2 regions of the Delftia sp. 60 genome follow, and region 1 is predicted to be linked to the other one. Evidence: riboswitches for the same ligand, from Rfam matches in the RefSeq annotation. Region 1 holds a riboswitch; the other holds the start of a gene.
What was found. Region 1 has a riboswitch for S-adenosylhomocysteine ahead of metH (methionine synthase). Riboswitches for the same ligand answer to the same signal wherever they lie in the genome.

Region 1 (10,489 bases):
ATCTGCAGGGAATACCCTCTGCTGGCACGCGTTTCGCTTGTCTACATTCTTGCATGCAAGTTGTAAATCCACTTGCATACAAGATTCCACAACTTGCGAAAGACGACTATGCGCCGCTTTGCCAGATCACTGTTCGGACAGGTGGTGATCGCACTCATCCTGGGTGTGCTCGCCGGAATATTGGCCCCTGAATGGGCCGTGAAGCTCAAGCCCCTGGGCGATGGCTTCATCAAGCTCATCAAGATGATCATTCCCGTGCTGGTGTTCTGCGTGGTGGTGCACGGCATCGCGGGCGCAGGCGACCTCAAGCGCGTGGGCCGGGTCGGCGTCAAGTCGCTGATCTACTTCGAGGTGCTGACCACCATCGCCCTGGTGCTGGGCCTGGTGCTGGCCTTCGTGTTCCAGCCCGGCGCGGGCATGAACGTGGACCCGAGCAAGCTCGACGCCTCGGCCATGAGCGCCTACGCCAGCAACGCCGACAAGCTGACCAGCGGCGGCACGGTGGACTTCCTGATGAAGCTCATCCCCACCACCGTGGTGCAGGCCTTTGCCACGGGCGACGTGCTGCAGGTGCTGCTGTTCGCCGTGCTGTTCGGCTGCGCGCTGACCATGCTGGGCGAGCGCGGCGCGCCCGTGCATGCGCTGATCGACACGCTGTCGAACGTGCTGTTCAAGATCATGGGCATCCTCATCAAGCTGGCCCCGCTGGGCGTGCTGGGTGCGATCTCGTTCACCGTGGGCCAGTACGGCATCGGCTCGCTCAAGCAGCTCGGCATGCTGGTGCTGCTGTTCTACGTGGCCGTGATCTTCTTCGTCTTCGTGGTGCTGGGGCTGGTGATGCGCTTTTCGGGCTTCAGCCTGATCAAGCTGCTGCGCTACCTGCGCGAGGAGCTGATGGTGGTCTTCGCCACCACCTCCTCGGACAGCGTGCTGCCCCAGATCATGGCCAAGCTGCGCAACATGGGCGTGCGCGACTCCACCGTGGGCCTGGTGATTCCCACGGGCTACTCGTTCAACCTGGACGCCTTCTCCATCTACATCACGCTGGCGGCCGTGTTCATCGCCCAGGCCACGAACACGCCCATCGGCATGGCCGACCTGCTGACCATCCTGGCGATTGCGCTGGTGACCTCCAAGGGCGCCCACGGCGTGCCGGGCTCGGCCATCGTGGTGCTGGCGGCCACGCTGCATGCGATTCCGGCCATCCCCGCCATCGGCCTGGTGCTGGTGCTGTCGGTGGACTGGTTCATGGGCATTGCCCGCGCGCTGGGCAACCTGATCGGCAACTGCGTGGCCACCGTGGCCATCGCCGCCTGGGAAGGTGACATCGACCGCGAGCGCGCCCATGCCGTGCTCAACGGCCTGGCCGACAATCAGGGGCCCGACGCCGAGCCCTCCGGCGCCGCCGCCGTCCCCGCAACCGTGACTCCTGCCCACCCTGCAACGCAATGACACCTGTAAGCCCCCAGCACATCGCCGAGCGCGTCGTCGAAGCCATCCTGGCCCAGAAACTGGCGCCCGGCGAACGGCTGGGGGAGCAGGAGCTGGCCGACAACTTCGCGGTCAGCCGCACCATGGTGCGCGAGGCGCTGATGCAACTGCAGGCGCGCGGCTTCGTGCAGGTGCAGCCCCGGCGCGGCTGGTACGTGGTCCAGCCCTCGGCCGAGGAGGCGCAGGACGCCTTCGCGGCGCGCCGCATCATCGAGACCGGCATCCTGGGCGAGGCCGGCCGCCCGCTGCAAAGCGTGATCGGCCAGCTGCGCCGCCACATCGCCCAGGAGCAGGAAGCCATTGCCGGCGCCGACGCGGCCACGCGCGCCTTCCTGCTGGCCGACTTCCACGTCTGCCTGGCCGAGCAGATGGGCCACCGCCTGCTGGCGCTTACCCTGCGCGACCTCACGGCGCGCACCACGCTGGCGGCCACATTGTTCCAGTCCACCCACAGCGCCAGCCAGTCCTGCGCCGAGCACGAACGCATCGTCGAGGCGCTGGAGCGCGGCGACACCGAGGGCGCCAAGGCCCTGCTGCTGGAGCACATCGGCACGGTGGAACGCTCGCTGGAGATCCGCCCGAGCGAGGCGCCCGACGCCAGCGACCGCCTGCGCGCCACGCTGGCGCCCCTGTTCGGGGGATAACCCTGTGTCGGAGGGTCGGCAAATTTCCGTCGACCGTCGCTAAAACGCCAATCTGGGCCATACGGGACGCACTGTCATGGTGCCGACACGGCTGACTGCATACGCTGCTGAGTTGGCGCATTGCGCGCCGTTCATCAACCCACCACTGCTTCGGATATGACCCAACGTCCTATGTCCTTTTCCCGCACTCCCCTGCTCGCGTCCCTGTGCGCGGCTGCAGTCCTCACGGCCTGCGGCGGTGACGGCGGCTCGTTCTACCTCACGCTCGACGGAAAGCAGCCCCAGGTGATCGCCCACCGCGGCTTCTCGGGCAAGTTCCCGGAGCAGACGCGCATGGCCTACGAGGCCGCCGCCGATGCAGGCGCGGACATGCTCGAACTCGACATGCACATGACGAAGGACTGCCAGCTGGTCGCCCGCCACAACGCCTGGCTCAGCGACAGCACCAACGTGGCCGACGTGGCCAAGACCAATGCCGAAGTGGCGCGCCGCCAGCGCACTGCGGCCGGCGTGCTGGTCAACGTGAAGTACCCCGCCGTGCCTGCCAACGGCCCCTCGCAATACCTGAGCGACCAGCTCGATGCCAACGATCCCAAGTCCGTGCTCAAGGCCCTGGTGGTCGATGGCGAGGACCATCGCAACGACTGGTCCATCAGCGACTTCACGCTGCAGGAGCTGCGCAGCTGGCTGACCGGCACGATCCTGGACAACCGCAGCGAGCGCCCCACCGAGTGGAACGGCAAGCTGCCCCTGATCAGCGCCCAGGACGTGCTGGACATCGCCGCCGCCAAGGGCAAGGCCCTGGGCCGCACCATCCCCGTCTACGCCGAGACCAAGAACCCCTACTGGAACAACCAGCAGGCGATCGCCAACGGCTGCGGCGCACCCGGCTCGCGCCCCTTCGAAGATGCGGTGATCAAGCTGCTGGACCAGAACAAGCTCAACGCCAAGGATTCGCCCATCTACATCCAGAGCTTCGACCCGGCCAGCCTCAAGTACCTGCGCCAGGCCGGCATGAAGGCCAAGGGCGTGCAGCTGATCGACGGCAACGACTTCAGCCTGCGCGACGGCTCCATGGTCTACATCACCAACGATGAATGGACCTTCATCAGCGGCCGCCCCTACAGCTGGACCCTGGCCGGCGACGCCCGCACCTTCGCCGCCATGCTCACGCCCGCAGGCCTGGCCGACATCAAGACCTATGCCGACGGCATCGGCCCCTGGAAGCCCCAGGTCCTGGCCCACTCCGTCGTGCCCTACAAGGACGGCGCCGGCCTCAAGGACGTGAACACCGTCAAGGACACGGGCCTGATCCGCGACGCCCACAAGGCCGGCCTGATCGTGCACAGCTTCACCTTCCGCAACGAGCCGGGCCGCCTGGCCGGCCTGTACAAGGGCGACCCCGTGCAGGAATACCTGACCTACTACCGCCTGGGCATCGACGGCGTGTTCACCGACTTCACGGACACGGCCGTGACGGCGCGCAAGGCGTACAACAAGGAAATCGGGCTCTGATCGAGCGCTGAATGCCGCTGCGGCGGCGTCCATAAAAAAGCCAGGGCATGCCCTGGCTTTTTTCTTGCAACGCGCGGCACCAGTCCGCGCGGACAAGCGTTCTCACCCCAGATTCGGCGCCAACAGCCTGCGCAGTTCCTCGATGTCCGTGCCCCGGCGCGCGGCCATGTCGGCGAGCTGGTCCTCGCCGATCTCGCCGACGTTGAAGTAGACGGAGTCGGGGTGGCCGATGTAGAAGCCGCTGACGCTGGAGGCCGGGTTCATGGCCAGGCTTTCGGTCAGCGTCATGCCGATCTCGTCTGCCTTGAGCACGGCGAACAGGTCGGTCTTGGCGCTGTGGTCGGGGCAGGCCGGGTAGCCGGGCGCGGGGCGCACGCCCTTGTACTGTTCCTTGATCAGCGCTTCGTTGCTGAGGTCCTCGTCGGGCGCATAGCCCCACAGGTCCTTTCGCACGCGCTGGTGCAGGCATTCGGCGAAGGCCTCGGCCAGGCGGTCGGCCAGGGCCTTGAACATGATGCCGGAGTAGTCGTCCAGCGCGTCGTCGAACTCCTTGTCCTTCTTCTCGGCGCCGATGCCGGCCGTGACGGCGAACAGGCCAGCGTAGTCCTGGATGCCCGATTCCTTGGTGGCCACGAAGTCGGACAGGCAGCGGCTGGGGCGCATCACGGGCTGGCCATCCGGGCCTTCCACCATCTGCTTTTCGGTCTGCTGGCGCATGCCGTACCAGGTCATCAGCACCTGGCTGCGGGACTCGTCGGCATAGAACTCGATGTCATCGCCCACGCGGTTGGCAGGGAACAGGCCGATGGCGCCGTTGGCCTGCAGCCAGCGGCCTTCGATGATTTTCTTGAGCATGGCCTGGCCGTCGGCCAGCACCTTGCGCGCCTCGACGCCGACGATCTCGTCGTCGAGGATGGCCGGATAGGGGCCGGCCAGGTCCCAGGTCTGGAAGAACGGGCCCCAGTCGATGTATTCGGCGATCTCGGCCAGGTCGAAGTTGCGGAACACGCGCCGGCCCAGGGCGCGCGGCGCCACGGGGGCCTGGGAAAAGTCCACGGGCGTGGCGTTGGCGCGGGCCTTTGCCAGAGGCCACAGCGGCGTCTTCTTCTTGTTGGCGTGCTGGGTGCGGACCTTGTCGTAGTCGGCCTGGATCTCGGCCAGGTAGTTGCCCTTGTTCTCGCCCAGCAGGCTCTGGGCCACGCTGACGCTGCGCGAGGCATCGGGCACGTAGACCACGGGGCCTTCGTACTTGGGCGCGATCTTGACGGCGGTGTGCACGCGCGAGCAGGTGGCGCCGCCGATCAGCAGCGGAATCTTCTTGATGCGGAAGTAGTCGTCCTTGTGCATCTCGCCGGCGACGTATTGCATCTCTTCGAGGCTGGGCGTGATCAGGCCCGACAGGCCGATGATGTCCGCGCCCTCGGCCTTGGCCCGGGCCAGGATCTCATGGCAGGGCACCATCACGCCCATGTTGATGACCTCGAAGTTGTTGCACTGCAGGACCACGGTGACGATGTTCTTGCCGATGTCGTGCACGTCGCCCTTGACGGTGGCGATGACGATCTTGCCCTTGCTGGACACGTCCAGGCCCGCCGCTTCCTGCTGGCGCTTTTCCTCTTCGATGTAGGGCACGAGGTGGGCCACGGCCTGCTTCATCACGCGCGCCGACTTGACCACCTGGGGCAGGAACATCTTGCCGGCGCCGAACAGGTCGCCCACGATGTTCATGCCGTCCATGAGCGGGCCTTCGATCACGTGCAGCGGGCGGCCGCCGCCCTGCACCACGATCTGCTGGTAGGCCTCTTCGGTGTCGACGACGATGAAGTCGGTGATGCCGTGCACCAGGGCGTGCGACAGGCGCTCGCCCACGGTCTTCGGGTTCTCGGGCGTGCCGCGCCATTCGAGCTTCTTGCTGTCGTCCTTGGCGGCGCCCTTGGCGGCGTCGGCAATCTCCAGCAGGCGCTCGGCGGCGTCAGGGCGGCGGTTGAGCACCACGTCTTCCACGCGCTCGCGCAGCTGGGGCTCCAGGTCGTCATAGACGCCGACCATGCCGGCGTTGACGATGCCCATGTCCATGCCCGCCGAGATGGCGTGGTACAGGAACACGGTGTGGATGGCCTCGCGCACGGGGTCGTTGCCGCGGAAGCTGAAGCTCACGTTGGAGACGCCGCCTGAGACCTTGGCGCCGGGCAGATTCTTCTTGATCCAGCGCACGGCCTCGATGAAGTCCACGGCGTAGTTGTCGTGCTCCTCGATGCCGGTGGCCACGGCGAAGATGTTGGGGTCGAAGACGATGTCCTCGGGCGGGAAGCCCACCTCGTCCACCAGGATGCGGTAGGCGCGCTCGCAGATCTCGATCTTGCGCTGGTAGGTGTCGGCCTGGCCCTTCTCGTCGAAGGCCATGACCACGGCGGCCGCGCCGTAGCGCCTGATCAGCCGGGCCTGGCGCTTGAATTCATCCAGGCCTTCCTTCATGGAGATGGAGTTGACGATGCCCTTGCCCTGCAGGCAGCGCAGTCCGGCCTCGATGACTTCCCACTTGGAGCTGTCCACCATGACCGGCACCTTGGCGATGTCGGGCTCGGAGGCGATGAGGTTCAGGAAGCGCACCATGGCGGCCTTGCTGTCCAGCATGGCCTCGTCCATGTTCACGTCGATGACCTGGGCGCCGTTTTCCACCTGCTGGCGTGCCACGGACAGCGCTTCCTCGTACTGCTCGTTGAGGATCATGCGCGCAAAGGCCTTGGAGCCCGTGACGTTGGTGCGCTCGCCCACGTTGACGAACAGCGTGCCCTCGCCGATGGAAACAGGCTCCAGGCCCGACAGACGCATGGGAGGGGGAGTGAAAGAGGACGACATCAAGCTCACCTGCAAAAACGGCATGGCAACAGGTGAGCGTCGTTGGCACCGTGGGCGCGGTCCGGCCGGGAACCTGCACCTGGCCCAAGCCTGACGCGGCACGCGATCCGGTGTACGGATGGGCGGGTGCCGCGCTGCAACGCTCCTCGGGCCAAAGCCCGGGATTCTACGGCGGCTGGCGGCGGCCTGCAGTGCGGGTTTTACGCCCGCATTCGGGGCAGGCCTGCACAAAGCCATGCGGCACTGCACCAAAGCGCGGCAGCGCGGGCCGCCAGCGCCGCCTTCGGTAAGGATTGTCGATACCCCATCGCCCCGGTTTCTTTGCAGCACCTGAGGACAACGCTCCTTTTTTCGCATCTGGCACGCAATTCGCTATCTGCTGGGTACGTGGTCTGACCAGTCAGGCCAAAACCCTCCACCCGCGCCAGCCCATGCAAAGCATTCCGATCTCGATGGCCCAGACGCTGCAGCAGCACATCCTGAGCGGCCACTACCCCGGCGGCAGCCAGCTGCCGCCGCAGCGCGAGCTGGCCCGGCAGCTGGGCATCAGCCGCGCTTCGCTGCGCGAGGCGCTGTCCATGCTGGAGGCCCTGGGCCTGGTCGAGATCCAGCCGGGCAAGGGCGTGCGCATCAACGGCCCGCACAGCGGCCGTGCACGCATGCACCGCGCCTATGCCACCCCGGCGCTGGGCACGCTGTCGCCGCGCCAGCTGATCGAGCTGCGCCTCGTGCTGGAGCCGGGCTGGGCCGCGCTGGCGGCCGTGCGCGCCGACGACAGCGGCCTGCGCCAGCTGCAATGGACCCAGTCCCAGCTGGCCCATGCCCTCGCCCGCAGCGACCTGCTGGCCGCCGCCGACGCCGATCTGCAGTTCCACCTGCTGCTGGCCCAGCTGTCGGGCAACCCGGGCCTGGTGGCCATGGCGCGCCAGCTGGAGCTGGCCATCAGCCACAGCCTGCGCCTGCCCTTTGCCTGGAGCGGCGCCGACGACCAGCCCGTGCGCGAGCACGACGCCATCGTGCAGGCCGTCTGCGCGGGCGATGCGCCGGGTGCCGCGGGCGCCATGCGCGCCCACCTGCTGTCGGCCGCCAGGCGCAGCGGCATCGATCTCGACACACCGGACGACGCGACGGCGCCCGACGCAACAGCGCCTGATACATCTGCGCCCGACCCTGACCCGCTTTCCTTTCGCCTCACCCCACCTTCCGAAGGAGCTTTCGCATGACTTCCCCCCTGACACCCCGCCGCGCATTCATCCGCACCGCCCTGGCGGCCGCCACCCTGGCCGCTGCCGGCCTGGGCGGCGCAGCCCATGCCGACATGCTGGCCAACATCCAGAAGGCCGGCGTGCTGCGCGTGGCGATTCCGCAGGACTTCCCGCCCTTCGGCTCGCTGGGCACCGACCTGAAGCTGCAGGGCTATGACATCGACATGGCGGCCCTGGTGGCCCAGGAGCTGGGCGTGAAGGTGGAGCTGGTGCCCGTGACCAGCACCAACCGCATCCCCTTCCTGACCACGGGCAAGGCCGACATCGTCATCTCCAGCCTGGGCAAGAACGCCGAGCGCGCCAAGGTGATCGACTTCACCCAGGCCTATGCGCCCTTCCCCAAGAGCGTCTACGGCCCCAAGGACGTGAGCATCAAGGCCCCTGCCGACCTGGCCGGCAAGACCGTGGGCGTGACGCGCGGCTCCACCGAGGACCTGGCCCTCACGCAGGTGGCGCCGGCCTCGGCCACCATCAAGCGCTACGAGGACAACAACGCCACCGCGCAAAGCTATCTGACGGGCCAGGTGCAGCTGGTGACGCTGGGCAACATCGTGGCCAACGCCGTCAACGAGCGCACCAGGCTGCGCCAGCTGGACGTGAAGTTCGCGGTCGAGGACACGCCCTGCTACATCGGCGTGGCCAAGGGCGAGCCGGCGCTGCTGCAGAAGGTGGACGCCATCATCACCAAGCTCAAGGCCGACGGCCGCCTGGGCAACCTGTCCCAGCGCTGGATGAAGATGCCGCTGCCCGCCACCCTGTAACCGCTGCGCCCCTGCTCCCGGAAACCCTTCCATGGCCTATCAATTCGACTTCGGTGCCGTGTTCGACTACAGCGGCCTGCTGGCACAGGGCGCAGGCTTCACGCTGGCGCTGACGGCGGCGGGCGCCGTGCTGGGCGGCGCCATCGGCGTGGCCGGCGGCGTCAGCCGCGCCTGGCGCATTGCGCCGCTGCACTGGCTGTTCAAGGTGTACGTGGAGGGCATACGCAACACGCCCTTCCTGGTGCAGCTGATGTTCGTGTTCTTCGGCCTGCCTTCGCTGGGCGTGCAGATCAACGAATGGCAGGCCTGCCTGCTGACCACGGTGATCAACCTGGGCGCCTACATCACCGAGATCGTGCGCGCCGGCATCCAGGAGACGCCGCGCGGCCAGCTGGAAGCCGCTGGCGCGCTGGGCATGGGCCGCTGGGCGGTCTTCCGCCATGTGGTGCTGCGCCCTGCGCTGCAGCGGGTCTGGCCCTCGCTGAGCAGCCAGATCGTGATCGTGATGCTGGGCACCTCGGTGGTCTCGCAGATCGCCGCCCAAGACCTGACGTTTGCCGCCAACTTCATCCAGTCGCGCAACTTCCGCGCGTTCGAGACCTACCTGGTGGTGACGGCGGCGTACTTCTTGCTGGCCCTGGCACTGCGCCAGTTGCTGGCCTGGATAGGCCAGCGCTTCGTGGTGGGCCGCCGCACGCCGCGTGCAGCCCGGCCCGCTGCACCTGCTGCACCCGCAACCACTGCCGGAGACGCCGCATGATTGCCGATATTCCCCTGCTGCCCATCCTGGCCAAGCTGGCCGAGGGCCTGCTGGCCACGCTGGCGCTGTCGCTGCTGGCCTTCGTGCTGGGCGGCGCCACCGGATTGCTGGTGCTGTTCGCCCGCGTGGGCCGCAGCCAGAACCTGCGCCGCCTGGCCAAGGCCTATATCCAGGCCTTCCAGAACACGCCGCTGCTGATGCAGATGTTCATCGTGTTCTTCGGCTCGTCCATGGCCGGCCTGGACATCTCGCCCTGGACGGCGGCCGCCATCGGCCTGACGCTGTACACCAGCGCCTACCTGGCCGAGGTCTGGCGCGGCTGCGTGGAGTCCATCCCCAGCGGCCAGTGGGAAGCCTCGTCCAGCCTGGCCATGGGCTACCTGCAGCAGATGCGCCATGTGGTGCTGCCGCAGGCGCTGCGCCTGTCGATAGCGCCCACGGTCGGCTTCTCGGTACAGATCATCAAGGGCACGGCCGTGGCCTCGATCATCGGCTTCAGCGAGCTGACCAAGCTCGGCTCCATGCTGGCCAACGCCACCTTCCAGCCCTTCCTCATCTACGGCCTGGTCGCCGCAGGCTACTTCCTGCTGTGCTGGCCCCTGTCCCTCTACGCATCCCATCTGGAGAAGAAACTCTATGCCGCTCGTTGATGTGCGCGCCGTTCACAAGCATTACGGCAACAACCATGTGCTCAAGGGCGTGGACCTGAGCGTGGACAGCGGCCAGGTGGTCGCCATCATCGGCCGCAGCGGCTCGGGCAAGAGCACGCTGCTGCGCTCCATCAACGGGCTGGAGGCCATCCAGTCCGGCCAGATCGTGGTGGACGACGCCGTGCTCAAGGGCTCGGAGGGCAGCGCGCCCTCGCCCGCCCAGCTGCGCGCGCTGCGCCTGAACGTGGGCATGGTGTTCCAGCAGTTCAACCTGTTCCCCCACCTGACGGCGGGCGAGAACGTGGCCCTGTCGCCCACCGTGGTCAAGGGCGTGAAAAAGCCCGAGGCGGCGGCGCTGGCGCGCCAGATGCTGGCCAAGGTCGGCCTGGGCGACAAGTACGACAGCTACCCCGACCAGCTCAGCGGCGGCCAGCAGCAGCGCGTGGCGATTGCACGCGCGCTGGCCATGCAGCCCAAGGTGCTGCTGTGCGACGAGATCACCTCGGCCCTGGACCCGGAGCTGGTCAACGAGGTGCTGGCCGTG
Region 2 (10,489 bases), 5.9 Mb from region 1:
TGCTGCTGATCCCGTCGGCGCTGACCTATGCGCTTGGCTCCATGCTGCTGCGCCGTCGCCAGGGCTGGGTGCTGTTCGGCGCCTGCCTGGTAATGTTCGTGGGCTTTCTGGCGCTGGTGTTCACGGCCGAGCAGGCAGGCAATCCGCTGCTGACGGCCGCAGGTGCCGACCAGCAGATCAGCGCCACCCAGCCGGGCGGCAACATGGAGGGCAAGGAGCTGCGCTTTGGCATCGCCGATACGGCGTTGTTCGTGGCCACGACCACGGCCGCGACCACAGGCTCGGTCAATGCCATGCATGACTCGCTGACGCCGCTGGGCGGGCTGGTGCCGCTGGCGCAGATGATGCTCAACTGTGTGTTCGGCGGCGACGGCGTGGGCCTGATCAACCTGCTGCAGTACGCCATCCTCACGGTCTTCCTGGCCGGCATGATGATCGGCCGCACGCCCGAGTTCCTGGGCAAGAAGATCGAGGCGCGCGAGATCAAGCTGGTGATGCTGGCCGTGATGGCGCACCCGATCTCCATCCTGGGCTTCACGGCGTTGGCTGCGGTCTGGCCCGACACCATGGCCAGTCTGACCAATCGGGGGCCGCACGGCTTCTCGGAGGTGCTCTATGCCTATGCCTCGGGCACGGCCAACAACGGTTCGGCCTTTGCGGGCCTGAATGCGAACACGCCGTTCTTCAACACCACCATCGGCCTGGCCATGCTGGCGGGCCGGTATCTGACGCTGCTGCCCATGCTGGCCCTGGCCGGCAGCCTGGCGGCCAAGCCCACCGTGCCTGCGGGGCCGGGCACCTTCCCGACCGCCACGCCGCTGTTCATGGGGCTGCTGGTCTTCGTGGTGGTCGTGGTCGGCGGGCTGACCTTCCTGCCTTCGCTGGCCCTGGGGCCCGTGGTCGAGCAGCTGCAGATGCTGTCAGGACAGGTCTACCCCTGAATCCCTGAGCCAGCTGAGCACGTTTTTTTCTTGGCCGCCGGTTCTGCCTTGGCAGGGCCGTGCGGCGGAGGTTTCGAGATGCAAGTTCAAACACATACTTCCGGCCCCTTGCCGGTGCTGCGCGCTGATGCGCAGGCCCAAGCGCAGGCCGTTCCTGGCGGGCTGCGCTCGCTGTTCGGCCCCAGCCTGCGGTCGGCGCTGTTCGTCGCCGTGGTCACGGGCCTGGCCTATCCGCTGGTCACCACGCTCGTGGCCCAGGCTGCGTTTCCCAAGACCGCCAATGGCAGCCTGGTCATGCGCCAGGGCTCGGTCGTGGGCTCGGCCCTGATCGGACAGGAGTTCGCCTCGCCCCGTTATTTCCAGGGCCGGCCCAGCGCCACCACGGCGCCTGATCCCGACAAGGCCGATGCCACGGTGGCCGCGCCTTACAACGCTGCGCTGTCGGCTGCCACCAACCAGGGGCCGACCCATGCGGCGCTCAAGGAGTCCGTGGCGGCGCGCGTGGCGGCCTACCGCGAACTCAATGGCCTGGCTGCAGATGCTGCGGTGCCTGTGGATGCCGTGACGGCCTCGGCCTCCGGCCTGGATCCGCACATCTCGGTGGCCAATGCCGAGCTGCAACTGCCGCGCGTGGCCCGCGAGCGCCAACTGCCCGTGGCCAAGGTCCAGGAACTGTTGCGCCAGCAGGTGGAGCCGCGCGTGCTGGGCCTGCTGGGCGAGCCGCGCGTGAACGTGCTGCAGCTGAATCTGGCGCTGGACGATCTTTCGGCCGCGACGCTGCAGCCTGCGGCAGTCCATGCCGCCAAGGAGTAAGCCATGTCGCGCAAAACTGCTTTGTCCCTGTTCGATCCTTCGCTGGTGCGCCAGGCGCTGGGTGACTCCGTCCGCAAGCTGGCACCCAGCGCGCAATGGCGCAACCCGGTGATGTTCGTGGTCTACCTGGGCGCCATCTTCACCAGCCTGCTCTGGGCCCAGGCCCTGGCGGGCGAAGGCGAGGCGCCTGCGGGCTTCATCCTGGCGATTGCGCTGTGGCTGTGGTTCACCGTGCTGTTCGCCAACTTTGCGGAGGCGCTGGCCGAGGGGCGCAGCCGCGCCCAGGCCGCCAGCCTGCGCAGCATGAAGCGCAGCACCGTCGCCAAGAAGCTGGAGCAGGCCAACTACCAGAGCCGCTGGCATCCCGTGGGTGCCGAAGAACTGCGTTCGGGCATGTGGGTGCTGGTGGAGGCCGGCGACACCGTGCCGCTGGACGGCACCGTGATCGAGGGCGTGGCCTCGGTGGACGAGAGCGCCATCACCGGCGAATCGGCCCCCGTGATCCGCGAGGCCGGCGGCGACTTCTCTTCGGTCACCGGCGGCACGCGCGTGCTGTCGGACTGGCTGGTGGTGCAGATCACCGTCAATCCCGGTGAGTCCTTCCTCGACCGCATGATCTCCATGGTGGAGTCGGCCCGCCGCCACAAGACGCCCAACGAGCTGGCGCTGACCATTTTGCTGGTCGGGCTGACGCTGCTGTTCCTGCTGGTCATCGTTACGCTGCGGCCCTATTCGTCCTTTGCGGTGGAGCTGACGGGCAGCGGCCAGGTCGTGGGACTGACGGTGCTGATCGCCCTGCTGGTGTGCCTGATCCCGACCACCATCGGCGGCCTGCTGTCGGCCATTGGCGTGGCGGGCATGAGCCGCATGATGCAGGCCAACGTGATCGCCACCTCGGGCCGCGCCGTGGAGGCGGCCGGCGACGTGGACGTGCTGCTGCTGGACAAGACCGGCACCATCACGCTGGGCAACCGCCAGGCCAGCGAGTTCCTGCCCGCGCCCGGCGTGACGGCCGCGCAGCTGGTGGATGCGGCGCAGCTGGCTTCGCTGGCCGACGAGACGCCTGAAGGCCGCAGCGTGGTCGTGCTTGCCAAGGAAATGCATGGCCTGCGCGAGCGTGACCTGGCAACCCTGCATGCCGTCTTCGTGCCCTTCACGGCCCAGACGCGCATGAGCGGCGTGGACATGCCGCAGCCGGACGGCGCCACGCGCAGCCTGCGCAAGGGCGCGGCCGACGCCGTGCGCCGCCACGTTGAAGCCATGGGCGGCAAGTTCCCGCCCGCCATGCTCAAGGTGGTGGAGGATGTGTCGCGGCGCGGCAGTACGCCGCTGGTCGTGGCCGACGGTGCCCGCGTGCTGGGCGTGATCGAGCTCAAGGACGTGGTCAAGCACGGCATACGCGAACGCTTTGCCGAGCTGCGCCGCATGGGCATCAAGACCGTGATGATCACGGGCGACAACCCGCTCACGGCGGCGGCCATTGCGGCCGAGGCCGGCGTGGACGACTACCTGGCCGAAGCCACGCCCGAGGACAAGCTGCGCCTGATCCGCGAACACCAGGCCGCAGGCCGCCTGGTGGCCATGACCGGCGACGGCACCAATGACGCGCCCGCATTGGCCCAGGCCGACGTGGCCGTGGCCATGAACAGCGGCACCCAGGCGGCCAAGGAAGCCGGCAACATGGTGGACCTGGACAGCAACCCGACCAAGCTCATCGAGGTCGTGGAGACCGGCAAGCAGATGCTGATGACGCGCGGCGCGCTGACCACCTTCAGCGTGGCCAACGACGTGGCCAAGTATTTCGCCATCATCCCGGCCGCCTTCGTGGGCACCTATCCGCAGCTGTCGGCGCTCAACGTCATGGGGCTGGCCAGCCCGGGCTCGGCCATCCTGAGTGCCGTGATCTTCAACGCGCTGATCATCATCGTGCTGATCCCGCTGGCCTTGCGTGGCGTGCCCTACCGTGCCATCGGCGCCTCGGCCCTGCTGCGGCGCAACCTGCTGGTCTACGGACTGGGAGGCCTGGTCGTTCCCTTCATCGGCATCAAGCTGATCGACATGCTGCTGGTGGCTCTGAACCTGGCGTGACCCTGTGCGGCCCGCCTGCCCGGCCGGGCAGGCCCCGTTTTGCTCTTCTCTTCAAGAAAACCAAGATGAAATCCGTTCCCTCCATGGCGGCCGCTGGTGCCGTCCCCCGTTTCTCCCTGGCCGCACTGCTGTCGCTGGCGGCCGCATCCTGCCATGCGCAGGCCGAGACCTCCCCCGTCAGCGCTGCCAGCGCCGCTGCCCAGGAATCGCCCGCACCCGCCTACGCCCTCACCGGCAGCGTGACGCTGCTCAGCGACTATCGTTTCCGTGGCATCTCGCAAAGCTGGATGGGGCCGGCGCTGCAGGGCGGGCTGGAGCTGTCGCTGCCGCGGGGCGCCTACCTGGGCGTGTCCGGCTCCAGCGTGTCGCGCCACAGCTATCTGGATGGCCGCGCGCTGGAGCTGGACCTGTACGGCGGCTGGCGTACCGAGCTGCTGCCGGGCTGGACGGGCGACATCGGCCTGCTGCACTACAACTACCCCGGCGCGCGCGTGCCCCGCGGGGATGGCAGCGGCGGCGTGCGCTACGACACCACCGAGGCCTATCTGGGCGTCACCAACGGCGGCTTCAGCGCCAAATGGTCGCTGGCGCTCACGCCTTACTTCGGGCTGCGCGACAGCACGGCGGCCACGGCCTTTGCAGAGGCGCTTCCCGGCAGCGGCAGCTCACGCGGCAGCAGCTATCTGGACCTGAACTACCAGCATCCTCTGGGCGACTGGGCCGTGCTGGGCCTGCATGCCGGCCACACGCAGGTGCGCAACTACAGCGAACTGTCGTATGCCGACTGGCGCGTCTCGCTGGCCCGCAGCTGGGGCCCATGGACGGCCACGCTGGCCTGGGCAGGCACCTCGGCCGACACGCGCTACTACCGCGCGGCCAACGCGGCGGGCCAGATGCAAAGCCTGGGCCGCAGCGGCTGGGTGCTGTCGCTGTCGGCGGCGTTCTAGTGTGGGAGCACGCTCTGGTGCTAGGCTGAGAACCATGCCCATTTCGTCCTCTGCCGAGCCGGCGCCGCCCGGTCTGCCGCGCCCCGATCCCGACGCCCTGGTCGCGCGCCTGCGCCATGAGCGGGCGCAGGAGGGACGGGGCAAGCTGCGCATCTACTTCGGATCGAATGCAGGCGTGGGCAAGACCTACGCCATGCTGGCCGCCGCCCAGCGCGAACGCCAGGGGGGCCGCGAGGTTCTGGTGGGACTCGTGGAAACCCATGGCCGCAAGGAAACGGCGCAGCAGCTGCATGGCCTGGAGCAGCTGCCGCTGCGCGAGCTGCCGCACCAGGGGCGGACGCTGCGCGAGTTCGACCTGGATGCGGCGCTCGCGCGGCGGCCGCGCGTGCTGCTGCTCGATGAACTGGCGCACAGCAATGCGCCGGGTTCGCGCCATCCCAAGCGCTGGCAGGACGTGCAGGAGCTGCTGGACGCAGGCATCGATGTCTGGACCACGATCAACGTGCAGCACCTGGAAAGCCTGAACGACGTGGTGGGCGGCATCGTGGGCATCACGGTGCGCGAGACCGTGCCCGATCAGATCTTCGACGATGCCGACGAGGTCATCGTCGTCGACATCTCGCCCGACGAACTGCTGCGCCGGTTGAAGGACGGCAAGGTCTACATGCTGGAGCAGGCCGAGCGGGCCTCGCGCAACTTCTTCAGGCGCGGCAACCTGCTGGCGCTGCGCGAGCTGGCGCTGCGCCGCACGGCCGATCGCGTGGACGAGGACATGCGCGACTACCGGCGCGAGCGCTCCATAGGCACGGTCTGGCCTGCGCGTGAGCGCCTGCTGGTGGCGGTGGCAGGACACGCGGGCGACGACGCCCTGGTGCGCCAGGTCGCGCGCATGGCGCGCCGGCTCGATGCGGACTGGATGGTGGTCTACGTGGACGCGCCCCAGCGCCAGCACCGCCCACGCAGCGTGCAGGCCGCCGTGCTCAAGACCCTGGCCCTGGCCGCGCGCCTGGGGGCCGAGACGGCCACGCTGCCGGGCGCCGATGTGGCCGAGGCCCTGGTTGCCTTCGCGCGCGAGCGCAACGCCAGCCGCCTGGTACTGGCCCAGCCGCCGCGCCCGGCATGGTCGCCCTGGCGCTGGTGGGGCCGCAGCCTGCCTGACCGCATCGTCCAGCTGCATCCCGACATCGACGTGCTGGTGCTCTCCGGGGGCTCCAGCGCGGCCCGGACCGAGGCCGCGCCTGCCGCACCGCTGCGGCGCAGGCCGCTGCCCTGGAAGGGCTATGCCGGCGTGACCCTGGCCTGCTTGACCGCCACGGTGCTGGCCGAGCAGCTGCTGCGCATCTTCGACCCGGCCAACGTGGTGATGCTGTTCCTGCTCATCGTCGTGCTGTCTTCGTTGCGCTGGGGGCGTGGCCCGGGCGCCTGGGCGGCGCTGCTGTCGGTACTGTGCTTCGACTTTTTCTTCGTGCCTCCGCGCGGATCCTTCCATGTCAACGACACGCAGTACCTGTTCACCTTCGTGCTGATGCTGGGCGTGGCCCTGGTCTGCGGCCAGCTCATGGCGCGGCTGCGCCACGAGGCGCGCGTGGCGGCCGAGCGCGAGCGGCGCGCGGGCGCCCTGGCGCGGCTGGCGCGCGACCTGTCGGGCGCGCTCACGCAGGAGCAGGTGGTGGAGATTGCGCTGCGCACGGTCTCGGGCGTGTTCGACGCCCAGGCCGGGCTGCTGCTGCCCGATGCCGACGAGCGCCTGCGCCCCGCCGGCGGCGGCCCCTGCCCCATGGACGACAGCATTGCGCGCTGGGCCATGGACCATGGCCAGCAGGCCGGCCAGGGCACGGACACGCTGCCGGCCGCACCGGCCCGCTATGTGCCGCTGGCCGCACCCGTGCGCATGCGCGGCGTGCTGGTGCTGCAGCTGCGCGCGCCGCAGCGCCTGGAGGTGCCCGAGGAGCAGCGCCTGCTGGAGGCCTGTGCCAGCCAGGTGGCGCTGGCGCTGGAGCGCCAGCACTTCGTGGCCGTGGCCCAGCAGACCCAGATCGCCATGGAGGGCGAGCGCATGCGCAACACCCTGCTGTCGGCCGTCTCGCACGACCTGCGCACCCCGCTGACCACCATCCTGGGCGCGGCCGAGGCCGCGCAGCGCCATGTGCCGCCGGGCGGCGCGGCCGACATGCTGGAGCAGGTCCGCATCCAGGCGCAGGCCATGCAGCGCCTGGTGGAGAACCTGCTGGACATGGCGCGCCTGCAGCAAGGCGGCGTGCACCTGCAGCGCGAATGGCTGCCGCTGGACGAAGTGGTGGGCAGCGCGCTGCGCCAGATGCGCGCGCGCCTGGGCCAGCATCCCGTGAGCACCGACGTGCCCGCCAGCCTGCCGCTGCTGCAGCTCGATGCCCTGCTCATGGAGCGCGTGCTGGTCAATCTGCTGGACAACGCCGCCAAGTACACGCCGGCCGGCACGCCGCTGGCCATCAGTGCGTGTGTGCAGGATGGCGAACTGCTGCTGTCCGTGCGCGACGGCGGGCCGGGCCTGCCATCCCACCTGCCGGTGGAGACGCTGTTCGAGCCCTTCACGCGCGGCACGGCCGAGTCCACCGTCTCGGGCATCGGCCTGGGCCTGGCGCTGGTGCGCAGCATTGTCGAGGCGCATGGCGGGCGCATCGAGGCTGCCGCCGCGCGGCCCGGCCCGGGCACCATCTTCACGCTGCGCTTTCCCGTGCCCGAGCAGCCTGCGCTGGATTAGAGTCCCGCCATGCACGAAAGCACTCCATGAGCACGCCCGCCAACCGCATCCTGATGATCGAGGACGACCCCGGCATCCGCCGCTTCGTGCGCCTGGTGCTGGAAGACGAAGGCTGGCAGGTCTTCGAGGCCGACAGCGCGCGCCGCGGCCTGATCGAGGCCGCGAGCCGCCAGCCCGACCTGGTCATCCTCGACCTGGGCCTGCCGGACGCCGATGGCAAGCAGGTCCTGACCGAGCTGCGCGGGTGGTCCTCCGTGCCCGTGCTCGTGCTCTCCGCGCGCGAGCGTGAGGACGAGAAGGTGGCCGCATTGGATGCCGGCGCCGACGACTACCTGGTCAAGCCCTTCGGCGTGCCCGAGCTGCTGGCCCGGCTGCGCGTGATGCTGCGCCGCCGCCAGCAGCTGGGCGCCGCCGGTGGGGCGGGCGGCACCGCCGCGTCCAGCAAGGTGCACTTCGGCCCGGTGCAGGTGGACCTGGCCACGCATGAGGTGCGGCGCGCGGGGCAGCCGGTGCACCTCACGCCCATCGAATTCCGCCTGCTGGCGGCCCTGATCGCCGCCCAGGGCCGTGTGATGACCCACCGCCAGCTGCTGCTGCAGGTCTGGGGCCCCGAGTACCTGAGCCGCGCCCACTACCTGCGCGTGCACATGGCCAATCTGCGCCAGAAGATCGAGGACGAGCCGGCCCAGCCGCGCCACCTGGTGACCGAGCTGCAGGTGGGCTACCGGCTTGTGGGGCTGGGCGGTGAGGCATCCCCGGGATCGGTATAATCGGCGCCTCTCCGAGGAGCGTTGCAGCGGCCCCCACACATCAGGCGTGGTCGCGAGGCTCGGAGTCATACCTGCAACGACGCTCGCCCACGCTTTCTGTGCGGTGAGCTTTTTTTCGTCTCCCGCAGAACGTGGTTTTTCATTCATCTTTTGGAGAAAACCATGAACGCTGCTGTTCGTCCCGTTTCCGCCGACACGGCCATCGCTGACATTTCCCTCGCTGCCTGGGGCCGCAAGGAAATCCTGATCGCCGAAACCGAAATGCCCGGCCTGATGGCCACGCGCGAGGAATTCGCCGCTGCCCAGCCCCTCAAGGGCGCGCGCATCACCGGCTCGCTGCACATGACCATCCAGACGGCCGTGCTGATCGAGACGCTCAAGGCCCTGGGCGCCGAAGTGCGCTGGGCGTCGTGCAACATCTTCTCGACGCAGGACCACGCTGCTGCCGCCATCGCGGAAACCGGCACGCCCGTGTTCGCCATCAAGGGCGAATCGCTGGCCGACTACTGGGACTACACCCACCGCATCTTTGAATTCGGCGCCGCCGGCACCGAAGGCGAAGGCCCCAACATGATCCTGGACGACGGCGGCGACGCCACCATGCTGCTGCACCTGGGCATGCGCGCCGAAAAGGACCTGTCCGTGCTGGACAACCCCGCCTCCGAAGAAGAGAAGATCGCCTTCGCCGCCATCCGCGCCAAGCTGGCCCAGGACCCCACCTGGTACACGCGCAAGAGCGCCCACATCATCGGCGTGACCGAAGAGACCACGACCGGCGTGCACCGCCTCAACGAGATGTCGGCCAAGGGCACGCTGAAGTTCCGTGCCATCAACGTCAACGACTCGGTCACCAAGAGCAAGTTCGACAACCTCTACGGCTGCCGCGAATCGCTGGTGGACGGCATCAAGCGCGCCACCGACGTGATGATCGCCGGCAAGGTTGCCGTGGTGGCCGGCTACGGCGACGTGGGCAAGGGCTGCGCCCAGGCGCTGCGCGCGCTGTCGGCCCAGGTCTGGGTCACCGAGATCGATCCCATCAACGCCCTGCAGGCGGCCATGGAAGGCTACAAGGTCGTGACCATGGAGTGGGCAGCCGACAAGGCCGACATCTTCGTGACCACCACCGGCAACCGCGACATCATCCGCCACGAGCACATGGTGGCCATGAAGAACGAAGCCATCGTCTGCAACATCGGCCACTTCGACAACGAGATCGACGTCGCCTCCATCGAGCAGTACCAGTGGGAAGAAATCAAGCCCCAGGTGGACCACATCACCTTCCCTGACGGCAAGAAGATCATCCTGCTGGCCAAGGGCCGCCTGGTGAACCTGGGTTGCGCCACCGGCCACCCCAGCTTCGTGATGAGCGCCTCGTTCGCCAACCAGACCATCGCCCAGATCGAGCTGTTCACCAAGCCCGATGCCTACGAGGTCGGCAAGGTCTACGTGCTGCCCAAGATCCTGGACGAGAAGGTTGCCCGCCTGCACCTGAAGAAGGTCGGCGCCATGCTGACCGAACTGACGGACGGCCAGGCTGCCTATATCGGCGTGAGCAAGCAGGGCCCCTACAAGCCCGAAACTTATCGCTACTAAGCACCCCCTGAGGCGCTGACGCGCCTTCCCCCTCTCTATCCGCTTCGCGGAGGAGGGGGACGACGCCCTCGCTGCGGGGCGGCCCTTGCTTGGCGTCCCTGAGTTGGGTCGCGCCGGTTTCGGGCATTAGTCAACTGAGATTTCCTGGAGCGACGCTATGCGCGCAGATGTATTTTTGGTGGAAGCCGGCCATGCGGCCACGCGCTCGCAGGCGCAGCGGCTGATTGCGGGCGGCGTGCAATGGCGCATGACGCCGCTGACGCCTTGGAAGAAGGTTGCCAAGAACGGCGACGAGATTCCTGCGGGTGCCGAGCTGCAGCTGCTGGACGGGGCCGAGGCCCGGTTCATCTCGCGCGGCGGGCTGAAGCTGGAAGGCGCGCTGGCGGCCACCAAGCTGTCGGTGGACGGCCTGCGCTGCCTGGACGTGGGCCAGAGCACGGGCGGTTTCACCGACTGCCTGCTGCAGGCGGGCGCCGCCCAGGTCATCGGCGTGGATGTGGGCCATGGCCAGCTGCACGACCGGCTGCGCTCGGATGTGCGTGTGATCTGCGTCGAGGGTGTCAATGCCCGCGCGGTGACGGCCGAGGGCCTGCAGGA

Region 2: linked by a shared signal. The riboswitch ahead of ahcY (adenosylhomocysteinase) and the one ahead of metH (methionine synthase) in region 1 are both predicted to bind S-adenosylhomocysteine.

The regions. Positions count from the first base shown of each region.
Region 1 is NZ_PEFD01000001.1:346,270-356,758, reverse strand. It holds gene CLV01_RS01560 (C4-dicarboxylate transporter DctA) at 109-1,452, shown strand; gene CLV01_RS01555 (GntR family transcriptional regulator) at 1,449-2,135, shown strand; gene CLV01_RS01550 (glycerophosphodiester phosphodiesterase family protein) at 2,307-3,650, shown strand; gene metH (methionine synthase) at 3,753-6,482, opposite strand; S-adenosyl-L-homocysteine riboswitch at 6,537-6,663, opposite strand; gene CLV01_RS01540 (FadR/GntR family transcriptional regulator) at 6,941-7,732, shown strand; gene CLV01_RS01535 (transporter substrate-binding domain-containing protein) at 7,729-8,535, shown strand; gene CLV01_RS01530 (amino acid ABC transporter permease) at 8,567-9,295, shown strand; gene CLV01_RS01525 (amino acid ABC transporter permease) at 9,292-9,945, shown strand; gene CLV01_RS01520 (amino acid ABC transporter ATP-binding protein) at 9,932-10,489, shown strand, end outside.
Region 2 is NZ_PEFD01000001.1:6,285,767-6,296,255, reverse strand. It holds gene kdpA (potassium-transporting ATPase subunit KdpA) at 1-941, shown strand, start outside; gene kdpC (K(+)-transporting ATPase subunit C) at 1,020-1,754, shown strand; gene kdpB (potassium-transporting ATPase subunit KdpB) at 1,758-3,842, shown strand; gene CLV01_RS28250 (TorF family putative porin) at 3,926-4,789, shown strand; gene CLV01_RS28245 (sensor histidine kinase) at 4,824-7,529, shown strand; gene CLV01_RS28240 (response regulator) at 7,556-8,299, shown strand; S-adenosyl-L-homocysteine riboswitch at 8,307-8,391, shown strand; gene ahcY (adenosylhomocysteinase) at 8,462-9,892, shown strand; gene CLV01_RS28230 (TlyA family RNA methyltransferase) at 10,050-10,489, shown strand, end outside.